DNA from 2 places in the Peribacillus sp. CSMR9 genome. Region 2 is predicted to be linked to the other one. Evidence: riboswitches for the same ligand, from Rfam matches in the RefSeq annotation. Region 2 holds a riboswitch; the other holds the start of a gene.

Region 1 (15,465 bases), on a different contig from region 2:
AAACCATTTACATAGAATTCATGCACTAGTTTGGAAAATCTTATTTTCTGCCAAAGGAAATACTTGAAATACTCCATACCTTTATTGAGAATTTTTTCTACAATAACTGTTCTTTCCTCAAAAAAGTCATGCACAAGTTGGGAAAAAGCCTGAGGGATGAAGATTTCTCTTTATCTCTCTTTGTTTTTTCCACAATTTATGCACAACTTTAATTAGTGTCTATTATATTTATACTAAGGGGAAACACACTCGGCAAAGCTCGAGTCATGAACGTAGATAAAACAAGATGATCTCCCAAAATCCTTATTATAGAAAAACTCGTATCACTCATCTTTTTATCGAAATGGCACGAGACTTCTTAACTGGAAATCTCATCATCGGATTTAGCATCCAATGGTATTCGTTTATCCATTTTCAGCATGTAATAACTTACTACGACCAATGCTAGGAAAACGATCCCGACAACCAAGGAAATCCTGGTACTGGGATTGATCCACATACCCACCAGCACCATCAGTAAAAAGGCAATTGTCGCATAATTACTGTAAGGGGCCAACGGCATTTTGAACGGATGTTTCTCCATTTCAGCAGCATTTACCTTTCTGAATTTAAGCTCACTGATAAGTATGACAAACCATGGAATCATTCCGGGTAAAACACTCGCACTGTACACATAAAGGAATAATTCCGGCGGTGCAAGGTAATTCAGGACAACCCCGATACCCAATCCTAATAGTACAGCGATCGTACAATATGCCGGCACTCCACTTTTAGATACTTTTGCAAAGATTTTAGGAGCTTGGCCATTCAATGCCAGTGTGTAAAGCATACGCCCTGCACTGAAGATCCCACTGTTGCATCCTGACATTGCCGCAGTGATTACGACAAAGTTAATGATGCCTGCAGCTGCTGTGATACCGATTTTAGCAAAGGTTGAAACGAATGGACTTCCGATGTCATCTAGTTTATCCCATGGATAAACCGTCACGATGACGAATATAGCGCCAATATAGAAAATTAAAATGCGCCATATGATTGATTGGATCGCTTTTGTTACGGTCTTCGTTGGATTCTTCGCTTCTCCGGCCGTGATGCCGATGAGCTCAACGCCTTGATAGGAAGCCACGACAAGGGAAAGCGCAAAGAAGAATCCTGTCCAGCCTCCAGTAAAGAAGCCGCCATTTGCCCAAAGATTCGATAATCCAATTGCGTCTCCGCCATTCCCTATTCCAAAGAAAATAAGGCCAAGGCCGGCAATGATCATCAATACAATCGTTATTATTTTTATAAGCGCAAACCAAAATTCAAATTCCCCGAAAGATTTTACGGAAATGAGGTTGGCTGCCCCCAAGATGATCATGGCGACCACACCTGGTATCCAAGCTGGTAACTCCGGGAACCAATACTGCATATACATTCCAACGGCGATGATTTCGGACATTCCTACGATTACCCATTGAAACCAATTGCTCCAAGCAGTCATATAACCTGCCAAAGGATGTATATAGCTGCTAGCAAAGGATGCAAAAGAACCCGTAGTCGGTTCTAAATATAGCATCTCCCCCATAGAACGCATGATGAAAAATATAAATATACCTGCGATGGCATATGCAAGCATTACAGAAGGCCCTGTCCATTTAATCGTGCTCGCCGATCCCATGAATAACCCGACCCCAATGGTTCCGCCCAAAGCTATCATTTGAATGTGACGTGCCTCCAGCCCTCTCTTTAATTCCTTGTTTGACATGATTAACTCCCCCAGATGCAATATTAGCAGCAATGCTCTTCCATCCTTACCGCCAATCGACTCTATTTATTATTGTGGTTAGAAATGCCTTATCGTAATCATATAAATAACACTTTAATTTTGTTTTCTTATCTTATAATAGTAAATACTCTGTAAAAACACAAATGTATTTTTCAAAAAAACAGTTGTCAAATATATCTTGGCGATTTTTCCTATCTTAAAATACCTTTTTTAAAAAAAGTGAATCAGTATTTTATAATAGTGATTACACAAAAAAAAGAGTAGAATCAAGTGAACGTTTAAAAAAATTAAAACCATTTCAATGTGTTATAAACCTCCTATAAGACTGGCTAACTCCCAAAAAAAATTGTTGACCTTCAGAAAAATAGATGATAGAATTCCAATATTATTTTATAAGAATAATGAATGCTTCAGCAGTGGAAGATCACCGCAGACAGACATTTTTACACAACCGCATACAAGCAAGCGATGAATGCTATGGATGACACTATAGCAGGAGCAGCTTCTGGAGAGACTGTACAAGATGCAGCGCCGAAGGATTCACAATCTCAGGCAAAAGGACAGAAGAGTAACGAATGATAAATTGTTATTCTGAACCCTTTAAGAGATTGGTATATCCAATCTCTTTTTTTATTGTCCACTTTGTGATTGGACTTAAAACAACACTCGTGAAAACCATTGGAAAATGGAAGCTGGGTAAAAAAATCACGTCCTTCTCCAAGACCATGCAGGTTTGAAATCATTCACTACCAAGACTATAAAAGACGGGGGCGTACGAATTGGCTAAACAGGAATTAAAAAGAGATTTAAAAAATCGTCATGTACAACTTATTGCAATAGGAGGAACCATTGGTACCGGTTTATTTTTAGGATCCGGAAAAGCCATACAAATGGCAGGTCCATCTATCATCTTCTCCTATCTAATAATTGGAATTGCCTTGTTTTTTGTGATGAGAGCCCTAGGCGAATTGCTCTTATCCAATGCAGGGTATACTTCATTCACTGAATTCGCAACCGAATATGTCGGCCCATGGGCTGGCTTCGTGACCGGTTGGACATATTGGTTCTGTTGGATCATGACCGCAATGGCCGATATCATAGCTGTCGGTGTCTATATACAATACTGGTTCGATATCCCTCAATGGATACCGGCTCTAATATGCCTTGTCATTCTGTTAGGATTGAACCTATTGACCGTTAAGTTATTTGGCGAATTGGAATTCTGGTTTGCCATCATAAAAGTAATCACGATCATCACCTTGATATTCGTAGGAATCATTCTCTTGGCCATCGGCTTCAATACCAATACGGGAACGGTTTCCCTAACGAACCTATGGACTCATGGAGGCATGTTCCCAAATGGAATTTCCGGATTCCTGTTGTCTTTACAGCTGGTCGTCTTCTCCTTTGTAGGTGTCGAATTGGTCGGGGTTTCAGCAGCAGAAACGGCGAACCCGAGAAAGAACATTCCGTCTGCCATCAATAAAATCCCAGTCCGGATTTTACTTTTCTATGTAGGTGCCATATTCGTCATTCTCTGTGTCAACCCTTGGACACAACTGGATGCCACGAGCAGCCCATTTGTAGAAGTCTTTGCGCTAATCGGCATCCCTGTCGCTGCAGGGATCATCAATTTCGTCGTTTTGACATCAGCTGCTTCTGCATGCAACAGCGGTTTATTTTCAACAAGCCGAATACTCTATACGTTAAGCAGGAATGGAGAAGCCCCTGCTAAACTGAAAAAATTAAATCAACAGGCTGTTCCTAGCAATGCCTTATTAACATCAACAATCGTTGTATCACTAGGAGCATTGTTAAGCAAACTGATACCGGAACAGGCATTTACCGTTGTGACAACCATCAGTGCCATCTGTTTCATATGGGTATGGAGCATCATCTTGATCTCACATATCAAATATTCGAAAACACGGCCGGACCTAAGAGCCGAATCAACTTTCAGGGCTCCTTTTACACCCTTTATCAATTACGCCATTTTAGGATTATTCCTGTTCATCCTTATTGTTATGCTATTCGCTGAAGCTACACGGCTATCACTGCTCATGACGCCAATCTGGTTCATGGTCTTGGTGATACTATATAACTATCAGAAAAAAAGATAGTAAAAGGATAAAGCCTTGAACTCTATAAGAATTCAAGGCTTTATCTTTTATCAGCTGCTCTGTTGCTAAAAATATATCAAGCAACTGCATTAAATTTCATATCAAAATAGTGTAAGCTTATATTTATCATCGGTTCCTTATCAACGAAGGAATATCCGTCATGTATGAATTTTCCATCCAGTTTGGTTCACCCATCCATCAGTGGCACTGAAGTAAAACCCCCATTGTTGGACGTTTCACTTTATTTAAAACGGAGGGGTTTGTTTAATGAAGATTCTATATATCCTTACTCTAGTTCCTTTTATAGGCATACTAGGATTTCTACCTTTTGTTAATAGAATAGAACCTTATGTATTAGGGATGCCTTTCAATATGTTCTGGATGGCTATGTGGGTGGTCCTTACCTCTGCCATCTTGGGCATCATGTATAAGCTGGATCCCCGGAATCGGGAAGGTGACCAGGAATGAATATTGCTCTCATAATCATTTTAGCTTTTTTACTACTATCGATATTTTTAGGCATTCGTTCTTCAAAAGGAAAAGATATGAACTTGGAACAATGGACGGTGGGCGGACGCGGTTTTGGTGCAATATTCGTCTTCCTGCTGATGGCTGGGGAAATCTATACGACCTTCTCCTTCCTTGGCGGCAGCGGCTGGGCCTATGGCAAGGGCGCACCCGCTCTATATGTTCTTATTTACATTACTTTGTCTTACGTATTATCCTATTGGCTCCTTCCTGAAATATGGAAATATGCCAAAGAAAATAAACTGATGTCCCAATCCGATTTTTTTGTAAGCAAATATAAGAGTCCCAGTTTAGGAATTTTGGCTGCGCTTGTCGGTGTGGTGTCGATGATTCCAGTGATCGTCGTGCAGCTGAAAGGATTGGGGATCATTGTCTCAGAGGCATCTTATGGTGCAATCTCAATGTCTGCGGCGGTATGGATGGGGGCAATCGGCCTTACCATTTATGTAATGATTTCCGGTATACACGGCTCAGTCTGGACAGCAGTCATTAAAGATATCATGATGATCGCCATTATAGGATTCTTAGGAATTTATCTGCCCATTCATTACTTTGGTGGATTTCAGCCGATGTTCGAAGCAATTGATGCGGCCAAGCCTGGTTTTCTAAAGTTCCCCGAGCAGGGACTTAGCATATCATGGTTCATCTCCACGGTAATATTGCTCGTATTTGGTTTCTATATGTGGCCCCAAGTTTTCAGCGCGGTTTATTCAGCTCGCAGCGGGAAGGTATTTCGAAAAAATGCCATCATCAGCCCTTTATATACGCTCATGCTGTTATTCGTATTTTTTGTAGGGTTTACAGCTATATTGAAAGTGCCTGGACTCGTAGGGGCAGATGCAGACCTCTCATTGCTGCGCCTTTCGATCCAGACCTTTGACCCATGGTTTATAGGTATAATCGGCGGGGCTGGGTTGCTGACCGCATTAGTGCCAGGATCCATGCTTTTGATGAGCGTCGCTACACTGCTCGCTAAAAACGTCTATAAGGAATTTGCACCTACAGTATCAGATCGCCACGTTGTAAGATTGGCAAAGATCCTTGTGCCAATCATTGCCCTTATAGCCGTCTACTTCACCTTAAACGGCGGCGAAACGATGTCAGCATTAATTCTCATGGGATACAGTCTCATCACACAGCTATTCCCGTCCCTTCTATTTAGTCTGAAGAAGAAAAAGAATCCAATCAATAAATATGGCGCAATCGCCGGCATCATCACCGGATTGGCCATCGTGATCTGCATTACACTCAGTCATTCAACAATAGGGACCCTGTTTCCATCCTTGCCACAAGCAGCGAAAGATTTGAATGTGGGAATCATCGCCTTGGCATTCAATTTCATTGTGATGATAACGGTAAGTCTTGCCCTCAGGAATCATGCGGTTCAGTTGGAACCAAAATCCGTTAACGATATATGAAGCACTCATTGATGCTGATTATTTTGGAAATCCTGTGAATGAACATCAGGCTCAGTCAAAAGACTGAGCCTTCCTTCGAATAATACAGTAATAATGTCCTTTTTCTTAAGAGTGATTATAGAAAGTTAATAGCCGTCAAAAAACAATGTCTCATAATAAACTACCAATCTTTTTTGTTTATAATCAAATCCCCTATTTTAACTAATAAATTCATCAAGGTTCTGGCTACTACCAGACCATCCATAGCTAAATCATATCCACCTTTTAATAAGGCTTCCGGATTAAAGCAAAAAGTAATCGATATTACAAAAGCTATTAAAATCAGGATAAAACCGAACTGAGAACTATTTGACATTAACGTTCCGCCTTATATTATGTATTTTACAAATAATAGCATCGTTTTGGAAATAATCTTCATTTACTATCATTAGGGAAATCTCAGTTGCAATAGAAATCAAAATAAATAGCCACCCTAATAAAGAATGACTATATATTATGAAATATGAACTTTAAAATACATCCCGCATTGCTTTTACTCGTGAGTTTGGTGCAAATACTCGTGAGTTTGGTGCAAATACTCGTGAGTTTCATGCTTTTACTCGTGAGTTTGGAGCAAATACTCGTGAATTTCATGCTTTTACTCGCGATTGGAGCAAATACTCGTGAGTTTCACGCTTTTACTCGTGAGTTTGGAGCAAATACTCGTGAGTTTCACGCTTTTACTCGCGATTGGAGCAAATACTCGTGAATTCCACGCTTTTACTCGCGATTGGAGCAAATACTCGTGAATTCCATGCTTTTACTCGTGAGTTTGGTGCAAATACTCGTGAGTTTCATGCTTTTACTCGTGAGTTTGGAGCAAATACTCGTGAATTTAATGCCCGTTAAAACTCATAACTTAGTAATCCACTAAAGCCTTCCTTCCATCATTCAATGTTTTAACCATTTCCTTATACTCCTGCAACGCTTGTTCCAGTTTTTGTTTTCTATTTACAATCATCCTCGAAACCTCTTTCGGGCTGGGCCCGCCTTGAATGCTTCTAATTTCCACAAAGTATTCAGGAGAGATGATTTTTTTCCATTCGTCTTCAGTTAAATTCACTGCAACGAATTCATTGATGATCTTGTTGATTTCTTGTGTGTCCCAATCATATAGCTCTTTCCCTTCACTTATCGACCGTTTTGCAATTGTACTTGCTATGGAGTGGGCTTTTCTAAATGATATCTCGTAATCTCTTGATAGGGTATCAGCTAATTCAGTAATTGTTATACTGGATTTTGCGGCCATTTTTTTTGTATGTTCTTCATTTACTTTCAATGTTGATATGACTGCATACATTAGTTTCATGACACGGCCTGCATTCGAAAAAGCCCGATATAAATGCGGCTGTAAATCATCTTCCGTATCGACGATATCACCAAATGGTGTGTTGTGGATCATATTCATTGCAGCAAGTGCATCACCATACGCACTGCTTGCAATCGAACGGGAATGTTCAATTGATACTGGGTTTCTTTTTTGCGGCATGATGCTGCTAACTTGAACATAAGGATCTGCCACATGAAATGTACCAAACTCCCTTGTCACATGCTGCAAGAAATCTTGAATCCACCTCCCAGTATTAACCATGCACGTCATAATGGCAGTTGCGGTTTCCAATAAATAATCAGCCCCGCCTATTGAGTCATAGGAATTTTCAACAACCACCTCAAACCCAAGCAGTTCAGCGGTACGGTTACGGCTGATTGGAAAACCAGTAGTTGTTAACGCAGCCGCGCCCAGGGGGGATTGGTTCACCGTTTCATAGGCTGCCCATAACCGTCCAATATCCCTTTGAAGAACGTCATAAATGGCTAAAAAGTAATGGCCTAATGTAGTCGGCTGAGCCGGTTGGGTATGCGTGTAACCAGTAATATAGGTTTCTATATGTTTTTCTGCCTGCACCAAGAATGCCTCGCTCAATTGGTTTGCATAGCCGATCAATTGGAGAAGATGACCTCTTATAACAAGCCGATACATCGCAACTCCCATATCATTACGGCTACGGCCGATATGAATCTTTCCTGCGAGCTCGTGACCGATTTCCTCGCCAATCTTTGCCTCCATCATGAAAAATAAGTCTTCGAATTGAGGTTGATAGGTCAGGAGAGTGAGATCTGTTTGAGCCACTTTCCGAATCCCCTCCAGCATGGTTTTCGCTTCTTCTTCTTTAATGATCTTTTGTTCCGAAAGCATGATGACATGTGCCCGATGAATATCGAACATAACATGAAATAAGTAATCTCTTTGATCATTAAAAACAGGCATTAGAAGCTCTTCCGCATATGTTTTTCCGGGAAAAACACTGCCTTCATTTTTGATAAATTCTTCAAGCTTACTCATCTTTGAACCTCCGATTTATAAAGCTTTTTCCGCTTTTATTCCAAAAAACTTGTTCGAAATAAAAAGAACGATAACTATCAGCGTGATTTGAATCATCCCATAGGCAGCTGCCTGCCCCATATTGAACATCCGAAGCTGATTCATGATTTCAATAGATATGGGTCTGTTTGAAATCGTGTACAACAGGACTGAGGTTGGGAATTCTCCTACAGACTCTATAAAGGCTAATAATGTCCCTGATAAAACACCAGGCAAAATAATCGGTAAAATGACCTTTCTGAAGGTATAAAACCACTTTGCCCCCAAGTTTCTTGCCGCTTCCTCAATTGAGTCATCAAGCTGTTCCAGAACGGCGTTAGTTGAGCGAACAACAAGGGGAATATGTCTGATGAAATAGGCAAGGGGCAAAACCCAAAATGTTCCTACTAATATTTGACCGAAAGAAAAAACGCTAGGTTCATTAAATGCGAATATCAAGTTCATCCCAATAACCGTTGCAGGCAAGGCCCACGGAATCATGACTAGGATATCAATAAAGCTTTTCCCGACGAATTTCCGTTTAACAAGAACATAGGACGCGATGACCCCAAACACCAAATTTGCTAGTGTGGCAATAACAGCCATCAGTAAACTATTTCGTAACGGTTTAAAGATATTGGGGTCTTCAAACAAAAGTCGGTAATTTTCCGCATTAAATACTGTCGGGTACGTTTGAAACGTCCAGGTTCCATCCGGCACAAGCGAAAGCAATAGAATCGTAAAGTGCGGTAAAAGCAGAATAAGTACGCCGATGATACCCGTTACGACCATCATCCACTTCATAAATGGATTTTTCACTTCACTCCTGTGTGCCCCAATCCCTTTCGAAGCCATGCGGTAATCTTTCCTATTCTGATACCAACGCATGAATAATAGAAATGAAATTGAAACAATGGATAGAATGACGGATTGAGTGGCAGCAATTTCCATATCACCATTGATTTTCGAAAAATAAATTTGCAGGCTCAACACCCTGTACCCCCCAGCTAATAGAAACGGGGCACTGAAAGAAGCCATTGATATCATGAAAACAAGTAAAGAAGCGGCAACGATGGCAGGTGTCAATAATGGAAATGTCACCTTCCAAAAAACCTTGAATTTATTTGCGCCTAAGTTATATGCAGCTTCTTCCAGGGACGGATCAATTTTATTGATTGCAGCGGATACGGTCATATAAAAATAGACATACATCGTATAGGCATGAACGATCAGGATTCCTGATACCCCGCCAATTTTAAATGGAACTTTATCGAGACCGAACATATCCTTGATAGCATTTGGAATTAATCCCGATTCTCCATATAAAAACATAAAGGCCATAACCCCCACCAATGATGGAAGAACAATCGGCAAAATCGCTGCTGATGAAAAGAAGCTTCTGCCTGGAAAATCGTAACGGTTAAAAATGAATGCGAGCGGAATGCCAATCAAGGCACTGACCAATACACTCAATATGGATATATAAACGGAATTCCATAGAGCCTCTAGGTTCGTTTTTGATTCCTGTATGAAGAAGTCCTGATAATTCCCCAGGGATATCGATCCGTCTTTTTGCAAACTTTCTATAAATGTTCTCGACGATGGGTAGAGAACATAAGCCACGAGCACTAATAAAACTGGTATTAGGAGCCAAATCGTTAGTCTAGTATCACGATTTTTAATCATGGAACTTCACCGCTTATGACAGGGATAAGGCGCAGCTGTTTCCCAGGAAGTTGGACATATACTTCCTTCCCTTGATAAAAGTATCCAAATTCATGAGTATTAAATACATCCACCCTTAATAACACGTTTTGAACATCCACCATGACATTTACTACAGATCCAAAGAATTGGACGGAATTGATTTTACCTTTAAAGATATTCATTCCCTCTTCGGCCACATCCAGAATCCTGATTGCTTCAGGACGAATCGAAACAGCAAGGTCATAATCAGTCTGCAGAATAGAAATTCCTTCACTAACTTGATTTTGTACATTGAATTTAATCGGTTGTTCACTGTTTTTTAGGGTTACCACTATATTATCTTGTTGAACTTTTTCGACTTGAACGGGCAATAGATTAATCTCACCTATGAAACTCGCCACGAAATCATTGGCCGGCCGATTATAAATTTCTGCCGGCGTCCCGACCTGGTGGCATACACCAAAATTGAACACAGCAATCCGATCACTCATGGACAATGCCTCAGCTTGATCATGTGTGACATAAATGGTGGTAATCTTATAATCACGCTGCAGCCTTAAGATTTCTACCCTCATTTCATCACGAAGCTTGGCATCCAGATTACTTAATGGTTCATCCAGCAGCAATATTTCCGGTTCAATAACCAGGGCCCTGGCAAGGGCAACACGCTGCTGCTGTCCTCCGCTTAACTGGCTCACTTGACGACTCGAGTAGCTCTCCAGTCTGACTTTGCGAAGTGCATCCAGCACTTTCCCCTTTAAATCGCTTGAAGAAACTTTTCTCACGCGCAAACCAAATGCAACATTTTCAAATACAGTCATGTGGGGAAAGAGGGCATAGTTTTGAAATACCATGCCTGTATTCCTTTTCTCCGGAGGTACACGCGTCATATCTTTGTTGCCGAATCGGACGACGCCTTTTGTTGGATAATAAAAACCGGCAATCATCCGAAGCGTTGTCGTTTTACCGCAGCCACTTGGGCCAAGAAAGGTAAAAAACTCGCCTTCTTTGATTTCCAGATTTAAATGATCAACAGCTATCGTTTTCCCGAAGGCTTTTTGGACATTCTCTATTTTTATTGACGCCATCCAACGACACTTCCTTATTCTTTAATTTCTTTATCCCCACTTTTTATATTTTCGTCCCAATATTTCATCCACTCGTCACCTTTTTCTTGGAATGCATTCCAATCAATATCCATCGCTTTAATTTCTGTATCCGTGATCCATTCAGGTAAATCCTTCACATCACTTCTGGTCGGAATCCTGTAAAAGTCTTCCGCCAAAATCTTTGCGGCTTCTGGTGAATTCACAAACTCATAAAACGCTTCAGCCGCTTTGGGATGTTTGGCACCTTCAACGATGGCAATTCCTTCTGTCAATACTGGCGTTCCGCTTTCAGGAATGACGAACTCAAACGGATAATTTTTATTTTCTTTCAGCATGACAACATCCGGCATTGCCCAAACGGAAAGCGAGCCCTCTCCTTTTGCCACCTTGTTATACATCATTTCCGGGTTGGCTGAATATTCCTTTGTATTTTGGTCGAGCTTCTTTAACCAGTCATATCCTTCTTGTGGATCATTTGTATCCTTATACGTACGATAGATCATCGCAGAAAAAATTGTCCTCATCGTCCCGGAGGCTAGCGGATAGCGGAGGATGATTTCATCTTTCCACTTCGGATCAAGCAGCTCATCCCAATCTTTCGGCACTTCGGCTTTGGATAGTTCTTTGCTGTTGTACATGATGACTTCTGGTGTCTGGCTCGTTCCCGTCCAATACCATTCCGGATCGCGGAATCCTGCATCGAGACTATCGGAATAGGTAGGCTTATAAGCAGCTAGCAGCCCCTCATCCTTTGCTTGATTGAAGTTTGTGGAAGGTGCTCCCCACCAAACGTCTGCCTGCGGATTATTTTTTTCTGAGCGAACACGGTCAAGGATTTCCTGAGACCCCATATCAAGCCACTCAACATCAATGCCATATTTACCTTCGAACTGCTTTTCGAATGTTGATAAAATATCTTTGCCATGCGGTGAATAAACGACGATTTTATCTTCCAACTCACCTTTTTCTCCCTTGGCACCGCCAGCATCCGAATTCGTTTTCGTATCAGTACCGTTACATCCTGAAATCAATATTGCTGCCGATAAAGTCAGTACTGAAACAAGCGACTTTTTCCTCTTTTTCATTATTAATCCCCCTCATCATGAAAATTCAAAATGCTATCATGTTCCCTTAAGAATAGGGAAACCGCTCCTAATACTCCTGCGTTTTCTCCCAGTTGTGAAATTTTCATTTCTACTAAACTTGGAAGATATCGATCAACGATCTCACGAATTCTAGGTAAAATGTATTCAGATGAATTTAATACACCACCTCCTAATATGATCACATCTGGATTTAGCAAACTAGCCGCATTGACAATTCCGCAGGCTAAATGTTCGATTGCTTCATTAATGACGGCCATGGCTGTCGTGTCCCCTTTTTTCGCGGACAAAAAGGCATCTTCCCCTGTCAGTTCGGAAGACTTAGCCCGTTCAAATAAAGAATGCTGAGGATCTTTGAGAACAGCTCTAGTAAAATGACCGCCAATCGATTTTCCTCCTGCGACACTTTCCAAATAACCGTATCTATGGAAAATCGGCTTGAATTCACGCTTCATATCCTCTTTGTCCGTCACCATATAACCCATCTCCCCAGCCGCACTGGAAGCCCCTCTGTATAACTGGTTATTCAAGATAATGCCGCTTCCTATACCGGTTCCAACCGCAATGAACAACAAATTCCGCTTATTTTGTGCATTACCCAGCCACTGTTCACCGAGTGCCGCCGCGTTTACATCATTGTCGAGAAAAATAGGGAAATCAAAATACCGTTTCGCTTCCGCTATAAACGGATATTGAATCCATCCTAAACTCGGTGCCTCTATGACTAATCCGCTTGCCGTTTGCGTTATACCAGGAATCCCAACCCCCATCCCTAATATCCTGTTTTTCACAATCTGATTCTTTGCAATTAACCGTTCCGTTTCAATCGCCATTTGTTTAAGAAGACCTGATTGCAAATAATTTTTTGTTGAAAAACTAGTTTCAGCAAGGATTTTTCCACTTAAATCACATAAAACGATTTTCACTTTCGTCCCGCCAATATCAGTCCCAATGATATAGGCAGCCTTCTCATTGAAAAAGAGCTGGATAGGCCTTCTCCCACCTTGAGAAGAGGACTCTCCAATCCCTTTCTCAAATACCCATTTCTCCTGTATAAGTTCATCCACAGCCAGAGAAACAGTCGGTTTACTCAACTGAAGCTTAACGGCGATTTCCGCTCTTGAAATGGGTGAACATTGTTGAATGCATTGAATGATCCTTTTTTTATTTGCATATTTTTGATGACTGGGTGTTTTTTTAAAACTCATCACATCACGGCCTTACATCATTTAGTTAGTAATTCTTACTAATTAAGTAAAAATATAACTTAAAGGAATTTAGCACACAAGTTTTTTTTTGATTCTTTTAAATATTCTCATTTTAATAGTTACTTCGCATTATTTACATTTATAACCATCAATGATATTTATTAGATATGTTTTTTCCGTCTGGTTGGTTAGAAAATATTACTAACCTACATTAATTTCTTCACAAATGTTTAGGTATTTTAGTTGAAGGAGGTTAAATGAAAAATGAAAAAAACTCTGGTATCTTTGCTTTCTCTTTGGTTCGTTCTTGCATCTTTGCCGCTCGGGGGCAGCGCTGCAAAAACGGAGAAAGCCAACGTTGAGTTATGGAATGCAGTCAAGCCACTCGAGACAACCGTGACATTCTTAAACAGCGGAGCCCATCCAGATGATGAGCGAAGTGACTTTCTCGCTTATCTATCGAGAGGATTAGGTGTGAAGACATCCAGCCTGATTGCAAATCGGGGTGAAGGGGGACAAAATGAAATTGGGGATGAACTGGACAATGCTCTTGGAATCATCCGTTCAAGGGAAATGATAGAAGCTGCAAAAATCACTGGGGTGAAGGCGTATCATCTAAGTGAAACAACCTCTGATCCCATTTATGATTTCGGCTTCTCTAAAACACCAGGGGAAACATTAGAAAAGTGGGGTGAAGAACTCACGTATGAACGGCTTATCCGCTTTATTCGAACGTATCAGCCTGATATATTGATGCCTTCCTTCCAAAATGATGATACCCAGCATGGACATCATCGAACAATGACAATCTTAAGTGAACGTGCCTTTAAGGATGCCGCTGATCCAACTGTTTTTCCACAACAATTGAAACAGGGACTATCTGTATGGCAAGTGAAAAAGTTATATTTACCTGTTTCCTCCGCAGATCAAGCAACCACTTCGATTGAAATCGGAAAATATGATCCAATATATGGTATGACTTACCCGCAGCTTGGGGAACAATCCCGCTATCTTCATAAAAGCCAAGGCATGGGTTCTGATATTCCTGCAGCACCTCGACAGGTCCATCTGGATTTGAAACAAAGTGCCGTTGATACAAAAAAACAGTCGGACCTTTTTGCAGGTGTACCTTATAATTTTACAGAATGGGCTGAAAAACTCCCTCACTCAGCTTCAAAATTAAAGGGTGAATTTAAATACTTACAACGAAATTTGGATGCCGTTATTACGGCTTATCCAAATGATAAACGTGTTTTTTCAACATCCCAAACAGCGCTCTCCAATGTTCGTTCAATTATTGCGCAAATCAAAAAAGCTAAGCTAAGCCCTGCCACGAAGAACGACTTGATTCATAAGCTCTCATTAAAAGATGAGCAATTGCAAAACGTCAGTTATGTCTCCTCAGGACTGGATGTTCAAGCTAAAGCTGCTTCAATGATTCTTACGAAAGGCCAAAATACGAACGTAACCGTAACCTTGAAGAATAACGGGAAACAAGCATTGAAAAAAGTCGCGGCTGCATTAAACGTGCCTAAAGGATGGACGGCTAAAACAAAATCTAAAGAAATCAATCTAAAACCAAATGAATCAGCAAAAATAACCTACCAGGTTAAAGTCCCAGAAGATGCAGCTTATTACCATGCTTATGATGAATCAACAATTACAACCAATATTTCTTATAAATACGGCAGCACCAAAACTGCCATAAAGGAAGAATTGGATGGAACGATAGCTGTCCTTCCTGACGTTGGCCTTACCCTATCTCCTGAAGATATCGTGGTAAATACAGTAGATGTAAAAGAAGAAATACCAGTGACCGTAACCTTGAAAAATTATACAGAGGGAAAGACATCAGCAAAGGTCGCTTTGAAAATCCCTGAAAACTGGGAAATCCTCCCTAAAAAAGCCGCCGTATCATTTAATGAAAAATCAGAAGAAAAACAAGTGAAGTTCACCCTCACACCACCGAAGGCAATTCGAAATGGGGAATATCAGGTTAAGGCAGTTGCCACTGTCAATGGAAAAACCTTTGATTCTACCATCCAGGAAATTTCCTATGACCATATCGGAACATTCTATTACCAATACCCAGCAGCCATCAAC
Region 2 (15,465 bases):
CTTGTGACATACTGATTTTTCTACTCATCTAAAATTCCTCCTTTTTTAGTTTAATAGGATACATACACATCTTTTAATAAATCGGATTCCTCTGGATACGGGCTTTCTTCACTGAACTTTACTGCCTCTTTAATAGATTCCTCAACGGCACTCTCAAGAGAAACCAATTCTTTTTCCCCCAGCAAATTCTGATTCAGTAAGTAATTCCGAAACAGGGCAATCGCATCTTTCTCTTGTTTATGCTCCTTTTTGTCTAGTTCATTTTTATATTTCTGTGCATCTCCCTCGAAGTGTCCATAATTACGATAAGTAACGCATTCGATTAATGAGGGTCCTTCTCCCCTGCGAGCTCTCTGAACGGCTTCTTCAGCAGCCTTATACACAGCCATTACATCTTTCCCATCCACCCGGGCACCTGGGATATTGTAGCTAATCGCACGATCGGCTATCGTTTTACAGCTAGAAGCATAGTTGAAAGGCGTTGCTTCCCCATACCCATTATTTTCAGCGATGAATATAACAGGTAACTTCCAGATTGCCGCCAGATTTATGCCTTCATGGAATGTCCCATGATTATTGGCACCATCACCAAAAAAACAAACACTAACATGATCAGTCTTTTTATATTTGGCCGTCAATGCTGCACCGCATGCGAGCGGAAAGCCTCCACCGACTATCCCGTTCGCGCCTAACATCCCCTTATCGAGATCGGCAATATGCATGGAACCGCCTTTTCCTTTACAAAGCCCTGTCACTTTCCCATAGATTTCAGCCATCATCCCGTTTAGGTCGCATTCTTTTGCAATACAGTGGCCATGCCCCCTATGAGTGCTTGTAATGCTGTCTTTATCGGATAGGTGTGCACATACTCCTACAGCTACCGCCTCCTCCCCAGCATACAAATGGACAAAACCTGGTAAAATCCCCTTTGCAAATGATTCATGAACCTGGTCTTCAAATTTTCTTATTTCCAGCATTTTTTTGTACATCCAATAAGCTTTGTCTTGTGATAACTTCATTTCATTCTTTTGAACCGTTTCCATATTTCAGCCCCCAATCATTAATAATGAGTCAATGATCTATATTGCAAATAGTGTGCCAAAATGGAAGTTCGGTAAATTAGGACTTTTTCTATTTTCAGTCGAAACAAAACGAGACAAAATGAGATTGTTGTCTCGTTTTGTCTCGTTTTTTAAAAATATATTATCCCAATTCACTTACCACTGAAGTGAAAAGATGGTTTGAATGTGGAAGCAGTCTGTTTAAGGAACAAGCTCTTTATGCACCATTTACTTATATGCTAGTACTTACTTATGGGGCAAGTTAGTTAAAGTGGAACAAAATCTTCGTTTTATTAAGAAGCGCGTGCGTTCTATGTTGGGGTTCAAACAGTATCCTCTATATTGAGTTCATCCACCAAGTAATACGATTTTGATCGGATTCCGTCATCAAGGTTTGAAAATCAAAGGGTTTCAGTCCTACAATGCGAGTCCTCTGAAACCTGAAGGCTCCGTAACTGAAGCTAGGGTTCACCTTATATCCCTGATTAGTCATGAACAGGGTTCAATTTTGTACCTAGAGGTGACTTTGTTATTTCTCCAATGTATTGCAATACAGAGAACTTTTGAGGACAAGGATTTCATATCTGAGCTTAAGGTGTAGGTTTATTTATATGAACCGAAAATTTCCTTTGCCAATCTACGCCCAGTCGGAGTCGCAGCTAGGCCGCCCTCTGCCGTTTCACGAAGTGCAACTGGCATGGTCAATCCTATTTTATACATGGCGTCGATAACTTCGTCACATGGAATGCGGCTCGTAATGCCTGCAAGTGCCATATCAGCTGCCGTTATCGCGTTGGAAGCACCCATTGCGTTTCGTTTCACGCAAGGAACTTCGACCAATCCAGCAACTGGATCACAAACCAGTCCAAGCATATTTTTCAATGTGATCGCCATCGCTTCTGCGGCTTGGCTCGGTGTACCGCCGGCAAGTTCAACTATCGCAGCTGCCGCCATTCCACTTGCCGAGCCCACTTCTGCTTGGCAGCCACCAGCCGCTCCAGAAATGGAAGCGTTGTTTTCAACCACGAATCCAAAGGCAGCGGAGGTGAAAAGAAAATCAATCATTTCAGCTCGGGTTGGGTGTAATTTTTCTTTCACGGCAAATAACGTACCGGGAACTACTCCAGCAGAACCGGCAGTTGGAGTTGCACATATCACTCCCATTGCTGCATTGACTTCGTTCGTCGCAACGGCTTTACTGACGGCATCCAGTAGCAAGTTGCCCCCGAGTGCCTTGCCTGTTTTGATATAATTTTGCAAAAGAACGGCATCCCCGCCGGTTAGACCTGTAACGGATTGCACACCTTTAAGACCTCTCTCAACCGCTTGCTCCATCACTGTCAAATTCCTGTCCATCTTTTCAATGACCTGTTCTCTCGACAGGCTTGAAAACTCCATTTCTTGTAAAATCATGATTTCCGCGATTTTTACATTTTTACTTTCAGCAAGTTCAACCAACTCTGTTACATTTCGGAACATGTTTTTACCTCCATATCTGTGCCCACACTTTTAATCATTCAACCATCCTTATGACTTGCGACACGTTTTCCAAACTTTCAATTTCCTTCATGACATCGCTCTTGATTTTCTGATCGACTTCAATCACCATGAGAGCCATTTGACCTTTTTCTTTACGTGAAACTTCCATATGCCCAATGTTAATTTCATGATTGGCTAAAACCGTTGAAACGGAAGATATAATTCCATAAACATCGTTATGTACCACTAAAATAGCTGGGTTTTCACCTGACAATTTTAGCTTGAACGTATTCAACTCTGTTATTTCTATCGTTCCGCCGCCTATCGAGATCCCAACAAGTTCTAATTCTTTACTTTCGTCGAACAGTCTGATTTTGACTGTATTAGGATGATCCATCACCGTATCCTCGATTATAAAGGTAACTTCCATACCCGCTTCTTCCGCTATCGTCAATGAAGTGGGAATTCGTTCATCATCCGTATCGAAATCCAAAATTCCGCCTACGACAGCAACATCCGTACCATGTCCCCTGTATGTTTTTGCAAAAGAACCATATAAAGAAATGATGGCTTTCTTCGGTTGCTTTTCGAATAATGTCCGTGCTACTCTGCCGATTCTGGCAGCTCCTGCTGTATGTGAGCTCGAAGGTCCAATCATGACGGGACCGATTATATCGAATGCAGATCTATATTTCATCGTGTAATGCCCCTTTTCTGGGAAAAGATTTGTTTAACCGCCTTCATATGCCGCTTTTTGTTCTAATTCGCCGTTATTTGTGAAACGGTCCTAATCTTTTAATTCTGAACACGATTAGCAAAGGAAACCTACCGCAGCTCCCACAACTGCACATAGCCCAGATGTGATCGTTGCCTTTACAGGATAATGGAAGCCACACATAACTTCCAACCCTGCGATTGGTGTGGCCCGTCCCGGTTACATGTTCAAAAAGTATGGAAAAAGCTCTACAAGACGAGAACTTCCCTTGAGCAAGTCAATGCTTAAAAAGAGTTCTTTTAACTATAATAATTTCAGTTATCGAACAGGCGAAAAAGGTAAAATACATGTCGATTTTACGATGCTTATTTATATTTATAATGCTCAGAAATTAGCAGTGAATCGCCTCAATCAACAAATGCACAAAATGAATCAAGCTGTTTTTCGTTTAAGTAAACGTGGCAAAACTTTTATGGAATTGATTTCAATTATAATAGAGATTGAGATGTGGGCATTAATATAGGAATAGGTATAAATAGTAATGATGTCGCGTTGAGATATGACAAAATACTACCAAGAAAGAGTATTTTGTCTGCTCTAATAGATTAGTAGAGAAAAATCTTTAAAAATATTGGAAAAATAATAAGTTCCTCAATTATCTTTAAAGTTTATCTCCTATCATTGAACATCATAATATTGTATTTAATCAAACACGATTGTTTTATTACCATGAATAATAACTCTATCTTCAATATGCCAAGAAACAGCTTGGGCAAGAACCTGTCTTTCCACATGACTTCCGGTAACCTTTAATTCTTCGATTGTATGTCTATGATTAACCCGCTTTACATCTTGCTGAATAATGGGTCCTTCATCAAGATCATTCGTAACATAATGAGCAGTTGCTCCAATTAACTTAACACCACGGTTATAGGCCCTCGCATAAGGATTTGCACCGACAAATGCCGGTAAGAAAGAATGATGGATGTTAATAATTTGATTTGGGAACTCCGATACAAATGTAGGGGAAAGAATTTGCATATATCTAGCCAAGGCAATAAAGTCTGCTTTCCCTTTCAATAGATCCAGTGCTTTCTGTTCTGCTTGTTGCTTCGTTTCATTAGCTAAAGGAATATGATAATAAGGGATGCCATAACTTTCTACTATTTTTTTTAAATCAGGATGATTACTGATCACCATCGGAATTTCCACTGGAAGTTCATTCGATTTCCAACGCCATATAAGCTCCATAAGACAGTGATCCATTTTGGATACAAAGATAGCCATTCGTTTTCTTTTATTATTACCGCTTAAGTTCCATTCCATCGCATAAGCCTGGGCCAGCACATGTAAGTCCTCTTCAAGTTTTGCATAGGAAGCATCAAAGTCGTTTAAATCAAATTCGATCCTCATAAAAAACATACCTGCTTGTGGATCCGTCGTATGTTGGTCAAAATGAACAACATTTGCTCTGCTTTCTAATAAAAGGTTAGATACAGCTGAGATAATACCTGGTTTCTCTGGACAAGATATTAATAATTTAGCACGGTTAACATTCACTTCTTTATACAATGGTCTCTCACCATCCTTTAGATTTGTAATTAAAATATGTAAAAACTTTCGAATTCAGAAGGGGTGGCTAAACTCTACCGCTATAGGTGTCCGAACAATACCGTTACTACACTTTCATTTCTAGCAATCTTGAACTACGGTGAGAGGGACGATAGACCTTAAAATTTTTTTACTGACAGACGCTTCCGCTTCCGCGATTTAACATCTCCGGTTTTCATAGTGAAACTACTTGATACTTAATATCGAACTTCTCCCACCTATCATATGGTTCGCCTCCCCTTAAGGAAGAAGTATTCAACTCTTCTTTTAATATTTTTATATCTATGAGTGTATTTCCTTACCATATACAGCTAGGGCAGCTTCCCCAATTGCTTCCGCTAATGTAGGGTGAGGGTGTATCGTATGCGCAATATCCATAGCTGTTGCATTTAATACTCGTGCAAGACCAACTTCTGAAATCATATCGGTTACATGTGGCCCAACCATATGCGCTCCTAACAACTTACTAGACTCTTGTTCAACAACGAGTTTGACAAAACCATCTGATTCACCAAAAACAAGAGCCTTTCCAATCGCACGGAAGGAGAACTTTCCTGTTTTTACTTGATATCCTTTCTCCTTCGCATCCTCTTCTGTTAAGCCTACACTAGCTACCTCTGGGTTACTATATATGCATTTTGAAACAAGAGTTTGATCAAGTGGCACAGGGTTTTCTCCTGCCATATGTTCAATTGCGATGATCCCTTCGTGTGAAGCAACATGGGCAAGCTGTAATCCTCCAATCACATCTCCAATTGCATAAATGTTTGGCTCATTCGTTTGATAATACTCATTTGTTTGAATAACACTCTCGACTTCAACTTTGGTATTTTCAAGGTGAATGCCTTCTATGTTTGCTAATCTTCCGACAGATACTAATAATTTTTCTGCTGAAAATGTCGTGTCTTTCCCTTTATATACCGCCTTTATAGAGACACCGTCACCTTTTTCCAACGATTCTGGAAGTACCTTTGCCCCTGTTACGATTTTCACACCTTTTTTCTTCATTAGTCGCTGTACTTCCTTTGAAATATCTTTATCTTCTGTCGGTAAAATGCGCTCGGCATACTCAATCACAGTCACTTCTAATCCAAAGTCAATAAGCATCGAAGCCCATTCTATTCCAATAACACCGCCGCCGACAATAATGATGGAATTTGGGAGCTCTTTCATTTGTAGCGCTTCATCCGATGTCATCACATATTCGCTATCTGCTTCTAGGCCGGGTAATGTCCTTGGACGAGATCCTGTAGCTATTAAAATATTTCGAGAGCTTAATATTGTTTCCCGTTCATCATGAATCAGTCTCACTAAAACATCTTTTGACTGTAAAATACTTCCTTTCCCTTCAAACACATCTATTTTCCCTTTTTTCATTAAATGTTGTACACCTTTAAATAAGCGTTCTGTTATTTCTTCTTTTCTGGCCTGTACTTTTGAGAAGTCCAGTCCAACTTCCGGTGCAATAACACCAAATTTATCTGCATTTTTTGCATTCGAATATACCTCTGCACTTCTTAATAATGCTTTACTTGGAATACAACCTGCATGAAGGCATGTTCCACCAAGTTTTCCTTGTTCAACTACCGCCGTTTTTAATCCTAATTGAGACGCACGAATGGCCGCAACATATCCACCGGTGCCGCCACCGATGATAACAACGTCATATTTTTGATTCACCTAATACATCCCCCTTTTGTTTTCATAACCATGAATATATGGATAGTGTAAGAAAACAACTAACATATTAAACACGATCTATTCTATTAATAGGTAAGCCGTGACGATTCTTTAATTTATTTCAATGGCACATGCACTGGATGCAAAGCTTTTTCCAACAATAAAGCCACTATCTTCTATATAATCAATTTGTGTTTCTTCATTTAAATAGCGTTTTGTAAAATGATCTAATCTAAGCTGAAGTCCCTCATATTCAATAATTGCATCGTTTCGGCGGGGTTCATCCAATAAGAGGGAGAACTTCACCGACAGCCCGCAGCCGCCGGCAATATCAGCGTCAATGCGAGGAATTTGGGCACCCTTACATGTCATTTCCTTCAGTTTATTCATGGCTGCCTCTGTTATTTTTATTTTGACTATCATCTGATTCTCCCCTTTCTTAATGGTTTATTGAAAAATGATTACGCATTAACCTTAGTTGCCCGAACTTGTTCATCTGCATGATAGGAGGAGCGAACAAGCGGACCGGATTCGCAATGACTAAACCCTTTTGACATGGCAATGTTTTTCAGTTCTTCAAACTCTTCTGGGCTCCAATATTTTTCGACCTTTAAATGTCGTTTAGTAGGCTGCAAATATTGACCAATAGTCATGATGTCCACATCATTAGCGCGAAGATCATCCATTGTTTCCATAATTTCTTCTTTTGTTTCTCCTAGACCAATCATGATGCTTGATTTCGTCGGGATAGTGGAATTCATTTGCTTTGCCCGCCTTAAAAACTCTAGTGAACGTTCGTATGTTGCACGTGCACGAACTCTGGGAGATAAGCGTTTTACTGTTTCAATGTTGTGATTCAAAATATCTGGCCTTGCATCCATTAATGTTTTTAAGTTGTCATATTCCCCATTCAGATCCGAGGGGAGAACTTCAATGCTGCAAAATGGATTTTGCCGCCTCACTGCCTTTACGGTTTCTGCAAATACTTCTGCTCCGCCGTCTTTTAAATCATCACGAGCAACAGCGGTAATCACCGCATGCTTTAAGTTCATTTGCTTTACTGATTCTGCGACACGTTCGGGCTCTTCCCAATCAAGCTCTGATGGTAGCCCTGTTTGAACTGCACAGAATCTGCAAGCCCGCGTACATACACTTCCTAAAATCATGAAAGTTGCCGTTTTTCGTACCGCCCAGCATTCATGAATATTAGGACATCTTGCTTCTTCACAAACAGTATGAAGTTTTTTTTCACGCATCATTTTCTTTAAGCCTGTATATTGTTCATTCGTATTTAATTTAATTTTAAGCCATTCTGGTTTACGAAGATCAGTGATGGACATTTTATTTCTCACTCCTATGAGCAGATGTAATTTTAGCTTTAAATAGGTTGATCAATAGGGCTAAAAAAAGGCCGATTGAGTTTCTCCATTGCTCTGTCTTTTTAGTTCTCAATATCCTTTTTAAACACGCTTATGAAACCACCTAGAATGAAATATTGAGATTCTTTTCTTTATAATCCATCCTTGGTGGTCCATGTTCAATCATTCATTTATGACGTTACCGTTGCTTCCTCTACTACTTCCTCTTTGGAATAACGCAAGATTGGTTGTCTAGCTGCTTGGACCTCATCCAATCGCCCAATCACCGTAGTATGTGGTGCGTCTAAAACTACCCCAGGGTTTTCTTCTACTTCTTTGGCAATTTGAATCATTACATCCGCAAATGCATCGAGTGTTTCTTTCGACTCTGTTTCTGTCGGTTCAATCATCAAACATTCCTCTACATTTAACGGGAAATAGATGGTCGGCGGATGGTAGCCGAAATCTAGCAGACGTTTTGCCATATCAAGTGTTCTTACACCCAGCTTTTTCTGCCTGGATCCGGATAGGACAAATTCATGCTTGCAAATTTGTGAATATGGCGCTTCAAAGTATGGCTCTAATCTTTTACGAAGGTAATTAGCATGAAGCACGGCACTTTCTGATACTTGGCGCAGCCCTTCTGGACCCATCGTGCGAATATACGTATACGCCCGCAAGAGAATTCCGAAGTTTCCATAATACCCTTTTACCCTTCCGATAGAGTGCGGATAATTAGCGTTCAGCACATATTTATCACCTTCTTTTTCTATGCGCGGCACTGGCAAGTAAGGAATAAGTTTCTCTTTCACACCGACAGGACCTGCCCCTGGTCCGCCACCTCCATGAGGCGTAGTAAATGTTTTGTGCAGATTTAAGTGCACGATGTCAAAGCCCATTTGACCTGGTGTTGTTTTACCTAAAATGGCATTGGCATTCGCTCCGTCATAGTATAATAGGCCCCCTGCTTCATGAACAACCTGAGCAATTTCCACAATTTCTTTTTCAAAAAGTCCAAGGGTATTCGGATTTGTCAACATTAGCGCAGCTGTATCAGATCCCACATGTTTCTTTAATTCTTCTAGGTCAACTAATCCATTTTTATCGGATGGAATCGTGATCGTTTGAAAACCAGCAACACTTGCACTTGCAGGATTTGTACCGTGCGCTGAGTCTGGAACAAGTACTTTCGTTCTGGTTTCACCTTTTTGAGCATGATACGCCTTAACCATCATTAAACCTGTCCATTCCCCTTGAGCCCCTGCGGATGGCTGTAATGTTACAGCATCCATTCCTGTAATGACGGCTAGCTCTTCCTGTAATTCATATAAAACTTCTAATGCACCTTGTACTGTTTCAACGGGCTGATATGGATGAATGCGGCTAAAGCCTTCCAACCGTGCCACATCTTCATTTATTTTCGGATTGTACTTCATCGTACAAGAACCCAGTGGATAGAATCCATTATCGATTCCATGGTTTTTATTTGAGAGCGCTGTGTAGTGGCGGACAAGCTGCAACTCTGATACTTCTGGCAGCTCCGCCGGTTCGTCACGAATTAAATGCTTTGGAAATTTTTCATTTATATCAACATAGTCAACGTCACTATCCGGAATACTTGAACCTACCCGTCCTGGACGACTTATTTCAAAAATTAACTCATTATATTCAACCATTTACAATCGCCTCCAAAGCATCAACAAATTGGTCAATTTCTTCTTTTGTTCGCTGCTCAGTCACAGCTAGCAGCATTTTATTTTCAAAACCGTAATCACTTTCTAAATCAAATCCACCGATAATACCCGCCTTAAGAAGTTTTGCATTGACTTCCTTTACCGGACGAGGAAGCTCGACAACAAACTCATTGAAGAATGGTGCCTCATTGATTATGGTAAAGCCCTTCTGCTCTAGAGTTTTCGCCATGTAATCAGCTTTCTCAATGTTTAGCTGTGCCATTTGACGAATCCCTTGCTTACCAAGTGATGTCATACAAATAGAAGAGGCAAGAGCATTTAATGCCTGGTTGGAACAAATATTGGATAAGGCTTTATCACGGCGAATATGCTGTTCACGTGCTTGAAGTGTTAACACAAATCCACGCTGTCCTTTTTCATCTGCTGTTTGGCCTACAATGCGTCCTGGGATTTTGCGCATGAGTTTTTTATTTACCGCAAAATAGCCGCAGTGCGGACCGCCAAAGGACATTGGGATTCCTAATGGCTGCATATCACCGATTACAATATCTGCCCCAAGTTTCCCAGGAGCCTGCAAGAGTGCTTGTGCAAGAGGATTGGCGCTTACGATTAAAAGGGCACCCTGTTCTTCCGCAATTTTCTTAATTGCTTTTATATCCTCAATGGAACCGAAAAAATTCGGATATTGAACAATTACGGCAGCAGTGTCCTTATCTATTTGTTCTTGCAGCTTCCCTAAATCTGTAACCTCATCAGCTAGGTTTACTTCCTCAGCTGTATATCCCGGGCCTCCTGCTACTGTATGTAAAATAGCCCTGGATTCAGGATGTACCGCTTTGGATACAAGAACTTTCGAACGTCTTGTAGATGCAACAGCAAGTGATGCAGCTTCTGCAAGCGATGTAAAACCATCGTACATGGAAGAATTAGCCACATCCATACCTGTCAACTCACAAACCATCGTTTGAAATTCAAAAATTGCTTGTAATTCACCTTGACTGATTTCCGGTTGGTAAGGTGTATAGGCTGTGTAAAATTCGGAGCGTGAAATCATATGGTTTACCACACTTGGAATGTAATGATCATATGTACCCGCGCCTAGGAAAGTCGGGTAATGATTCGCATTTTTGTTTTTGATAGCAAGCTGGTTCATTCTTTTCACAAGCAGAGGTTCAGGAACCGCCTTTGGGATGTTTAGCTCACCCTGCAATCTGATTTCAGCTGGAATATCTCCAAATAACTCATCTATCGAAGAAATATTTAAAAATGTGAGCATCTCGTCTTGGTCTTGTTTCGTATCAGGAAGGTATCTATAAGTGGCTGTCATATTATTCCTCTCCTTCATTAGTAAATGCTTGATACTCATCTTCGTTTAGATGCGAGTCTAACTCTTCTGGATTGGACATTTCTACTTCGACTAACCACCCTGCTTCAAATGGATGCTCGTTAATCGTCTCTGGAGCGCCTTCTAACTCTTCATTTACAGTAACTACCGTACCTGAAACAGGTGAGTAAAGTTCGGAAACTGCTTTAACCGACTCGATCGTTCCCATCGATTCATTTACAGCTACTTCATCATCAATCGCTGGGTTTTCAACAAAGACGATATCACCTAACGCCTTTTGTGCATAATCAGTGATTCCAATACGTACACGATTTCCTTCTAATTGTTGTACCCACTCATGTTCTTTGCTATATCTAAAACTTGATATTACCTTCGTCATTGTATTTTCCCCTTTTCTTTTGGTTTTTTTCACTATTGCCATAATTCAGAATATAATTTAGATGATTTTACCCTTAGGAGCCGATTTCAAGGCTGCATGCAAGGTAACCGAAATCGACTCCTGAAAACTACACGATAACTCTATTAAAATATTTCCGCTTACCTTTTATAGAATGGTGCATTAACAATAACGGCTTCAATCTGTTTATTTCGGATTTCCACTTGTATCGGCGTCCCTACTTCAGCTTGATCGGCTGATACCAAGGCAAGACCTAAGCTTTTCTTCAAAGATGGTGATTGTGTTCCTGATGTCACAATACCTATTTCCTCTCCATCTTTAGAAATTATCTTGTAACCATGACGCGGAATTCCCCGGCCTATTACTTCAATCCCTACTAATTTTCGTTTTAATCCAGTTTCTTTTTGTTGTGTAAGAGCAGATTTTCCAATAAAGTCACTTTCTTTGTTCGTCTTTACGACAAAGCCGATTCCTGCTTCCAGCGGGCTGATATCGTTACTTAGTTCTTGGCCATAGAGTGCAAGACGTGCTTCCAGCCGAAGCGTGTCCCGTGCACCAAGTCCGCATGGTTTTAATCCATTCGTGGCTCCTGCTTCTAAGATCTTTTCCCAAAGTACTTCCGCTTTGTCTGCAGATAAATAAAGTTCATATCCATTTTCTCCTGTGTAACCTGTACGGGATACAAGTACATCGGTAATCCCCGAGATGTTGACATGTTGGGCGAATTTAAAAGAACCAATTTCTGATAAATCTATTTCCGTTAACTTTTGCAAAATGCTTTCTGCCTTTGGTCCTTGGATGGCAAGCTGAGCGATGTCTTCCGAAATATTTTGGAGTGCCATCTCTCCTTTTACATGCTGCTTCATCCATTCGTAATCTTTCTCAATATTTGCGGCATTAATGACGAGTAAATATTTTTCATTCCCTAATTTATAAACTAATAAATCATCGACGGTTCCACCGTCTGGATAACACATTGCGGTATACTGTGCTTGATTGATGCTAAGCTTTGTTACATCGTTTGTAACAAGGTAGTTAATATAACTCTCGGCATCTTTCCCTTCCACAAGTACTTCTCCCATATGAGAAACATCAAAAAGTCCTGCTTCAGTTCGAACAGCTTCATGCTCTTCTAAAATGCTAGTAAATTGAACCGGCAGAGCCCAGCCACCAAAATTTATAACTTTTGCTCCGTATTTTTTATATACTTCAAAAAGCGGTGTTTGCTTTAATGCTGTTTCAATACCCATGATCTACCCCCAATTATGATTTTTTGTAAAATAGATGTTCTTTCACCTGTTACCGGTTTCTTTCATTGCCATGATTCCAAAAGACATATCTCGCTGCCATGGCCGTTGCTCAGGTTTCAGCAAAGGCATAATTGCTGCCCCTTTCTTCACACAGTCGTTGGCTCTTGAAATAACGGATAAACACCGCAAATCTCTTTAGTTGTTACTCTTGCTTTCTCAATAACGGCTTTATTCCCTTTACTTTTTAGAACCGTTGCAATCACTTCGCCAATTTTCACCATCTCTTCCTTCTTCATACCTCGAGTTGTTAAAGCTGCTGTCCCCATTCGGATACCGCTAGTAACAAATGGCTTTTCTGGATCATAGGGAATCGTATTTTTATTAACGGTAATGCCCGCGTCTTCCAATAACTTCTCTGCTTCTTTTCCTGTTAAATTCCACGGACGTAAATCCAAAAGGACAATATGATTATCTGTTCCGCCAGAAACAAGGGCTGCACCTTCATTTTTTAATGTTTCGCCAAGTGTTGTAGCATTTTCAATGACTTGTTTCGCATAATCCTTAAAGCTTGGTTGTAAAGCCTCGTTGAAAGCAACTGCTTTTGCTGCAATGATATGCATTAGTGGACCGCCTTGAATTCCCGGGAATACGGATTTATTAATCGCTTTGATTATTACTTCATCGTTCGTTAAAATGATTCCCCCCCGTGGTCCTCTTAATGTTTTATGAGTTGTACTTGTCACAACATCTGCATATGGGATTGGGGAAGGATGAAGACCAGTAGCTACCAGCCCGGCTATATGAGCCATATCCACCATAAGTTTTGCACCAACTTGATCGGCAATTTCTCTAAATCGTGCAAAATTAATCGTTCTTGGATAGGCACTTGTCCCAGCAATAATCAATTTAGGTTTTTCTTTCTTTGCAATAGCTTCCAACTCATCATAATCAATTAGCTGTGTATCTTCTCTAACTCCATAAGACACAACTTCAAACCATTTTCCTGAAACGCTGACTGGACTTCCATGAGTTAAGTGGCCACCATGTGAAAGGTTCATTCCCATCACCTTATCACCAGGCTGAAGCAGTGCGAAAAAAACTGCGAAATTGGCTTGTGCACCTGAGTGAGGCTGAACATTTGCATATTTGGCACCGAAAAGCTTTGTTAAGCGCTCAATAGCTGCTTGTTCTGCCACATCGACAAATTCACATCCGCCATAATAGCGCTTTCCTGGATAACCTTCTGCATATTTATTTGTCATCACGCTTCCCATGGCCTCCAATACATCAGGGCTAACGAAGTTTTCTGATGCAATCAATTCCAGTGTTTCATGTTGACGTTGTCCTTCCTTCTCAATAGCATCAAAAATGGTAAAATCATTTTGTTGTAAACTCATTTTATTTTCCTCCTAATGTTTTCGCGTAATTCTGAATTTTTACTTAATAACGAATTTCAATATGGTACTAGACAATTAAGTTTCTTTCCCGCTACAGGCCTACTTTTCTATGAAAACTGTTAATAACAGTATGCTTTACACCCTTTTTTGCACGCAAAAAAGGACAGAAAAGGGTCGTAGCGTTCTCTACCCTTCTCTGTCCTTTTACCTGAGAGTTTAGCTCCATCTTTAATAGAGCCTTTCCCCTTTGGTGGCGTAAATGTTTATACGCGCTCTCCAGAGGTGCGTCCATTTGTGGTTCCATCTACCTGAGAGATTTGTTCCAAGGGTCTTTTTGGAACTTGCTCCTTCGGTGGCTTGTCGCTTTGCACTCTCCCACAACTGTCATCCGCTTATTCAATTTGGTACATTTAGAATAGTTGTTGATAATAATTATGTCAAGCATTTTTGAAAGCGCTAACAATAATATTCTGAGATATTTTTTTTAATTTTAATATGATCATCCAGATATCTTAAGCTTTTTATAACGGGCAGATTTTTTACTCACGAGTTGGAAAATATGGAGCGGCAGCTATCTGGACAAACACCGTTAATGGAATCAAAGGGTTTCTTGCTACTTAATTCCCCGCTGCCTCTCTCTGATCCGCCTGATCTACCTGCGTTTTGCGCATCTTATAAATCGCAACCAGCATAATAAACCAAACAGGAGTTACGATTAAGGCAACACGAGTATCGTTCGCAAGTGCAAGAACAACAAGGACGAACGCTAGGAAAGCAAGGATCAAGTAATTGGAAAATGGATAAAGTGGTAATTTAAATTTGTTCATTTTCACTAGATCTGGTCTTGTTTTACGATATTTCAAATGGCTGATGACTGTAATTCCCCAAATAAAAATGAAACATACTGTAGAGATACTTGTAATCAAGGTAAATACTCCTTCAGGCATTAAATAATTCAAAACAACGGAAATTAAAATGACAACCGTTGAAAAGACCAATGCATTGGAAGGTACTTTACGGTCATTAAGTTTTGCAAACGGTACAGGTGCATTTTTATCTTTGGCAAGTGAGTATACCATCCGGCTTGTACTGAAGATTGCACTGTTACATGCCGAAGCCGCCGATGTTAAGACGACAAAATTGATGATACCAGCAGCTCCAGCGATACCTACGGCCACAAATACTTGGACGAATGGGCTTTCCGTTGGGATGATTGCGTTCCACGGATAAACACTCATAATGACAATAAGTGCGCCAATGTAGAAAATTATAATCCGAATAGGAATATTATTGATCGCTTTGGGGATAACTTTTTCTGGATCCTCTGTTTCACCTGCTGTTAGTCCTACAAGTTCAATGCCAACAAACGCAAACACTACCATCTGGAATGAGAGGATAAAACCATTTATTCCATTTGGGAAGATACCTTCGTGACTCCATAGATTCGTGAAACTTGCTGCGCCTGAATCAGTGGAAAA

What was found. Region 2 has a riboswitch for glycine ahead of glyA (serine hydroxymethyltransferase). Riboswitches for the same ligand answer to the same signal wherever they lie in the genome.
Region 1: another riboswitch for glycine. It lies ahead of N9I19_RS10620 (amino acid permease); the one in region 2 lies ahead of glyA (serine hydroxymethyltransferase).

Annotation. Positions count from the first base shown of each region.
Region 1 is NZ_JAOPHO010000017.1:16,118-31,582, reverse strand. Features, by position in the region: gene N9I19_RS10625 (amino acid permease) at 359-1,747, opposite strand; glycine riboswitch at 2,264-2,342, shown strand; gene N9I19_RS10620 (amino acid permease) at 2,548-3,888, shown strand; gene N9I19_RS10615 (DUF3311 domain-containing protein) at 4,156-4,356, shown strand; gene N9I19_RS10610 (sodium:solute symporter family protein) at 4,353-5,834, shown strand; gene N9I19_RS10605 (hypothetical protein) at 5,995-6,189, opposite strand; gene N9I19_RS10600 (hypothetical protein) at 6,394-6,582, shown strand; gene N9I19_RS10595 (hypothetical protein) at 6,579-6,722, shown strand; gene argH (argininosuccinate lyase) at 6,733-8,217, opposite strand; gene N9I19_RS10585 (ABC transporter permease) at 8,233-9,921, opposite strand; gene N9I19_RS10580 (ABC transporter ATP-binding protein) at 9,918-11,030, opposite strand; gene N9I19_RS10575 (extracellular solute-binding protein) at 11,045-12,136, opposite strand; gene N9I19_RS10570 (ROK family transcriptional regulator) at 12,139-13,362, opposite strand; gene N9I19_RS10565 (NEW3 domain-containing protein) at 13,627-15,465, shown strand, end outside.
Region 2 is NZ_JAOPHO010000010.1:60,587-76,051, reverse strand. Features, by position in the region: gene N9I19_RS08140 (alpha-ketoacid dehydrogenase subunit beta) at 1-28, opposite strand, end outside; gene N9I19_RS08135 (thiamine pyrophosphate-dependent dehydrogenase E1 component subunit alpha) at 51-1,043, opposite strand; gene sdaAA (L-serine ammonia-lyase, iron-sulfur-dependent, subunit alpha) at 1,665-2,540, opposite strand; gene sdaAB (L-serine ammonia-lyase, iron-sulfur-dependent subunit beta) at 2,575-3,237, opposite strand; gene N9I19_RS08120 (hypothetical protein) at 3,524-3,778, shown strand; gene purU (formyltetrahydrofolate deformylase) at 3,958-4,827, opposite strand; gene lpdA (dihydrolipoyl dehydrogenase) at 5,149-6,546, opposite strand; gene N9I19_RS08105 (iron-sulfur cluster biosynthesis family protein) at 6,658-6,969, opposite strand; gene lipA (lipoyl synthase) at 7,008-7,886, opposite strand; gene gcvPB (aminomethyl-transferring glycine dehydrogenase subunit GcvPB) at 8,096-9,580, opposite strand; gene gcvPA (aminomethyl-transferring glycine dehydrogenase subunit GcvPA) at 9,573-10,925, opposite strand; gene gcvH (glycine cleavage system protein GcvH) at 10,927-11,322, opposite strand; gene gcvT (glycine cleavage system aminomethyltransferase GcvT) at 11,481-12,590, opposite strand; gene glyA (serine hydroxymethyltransferase) at 12,737-13,987, opposite strand; glycine riboswitch at 14,174-14,277, opposite strand; gene N9I19_RS08070 (amino acid permease) at 14,605-15,465, opposite strand, start outside.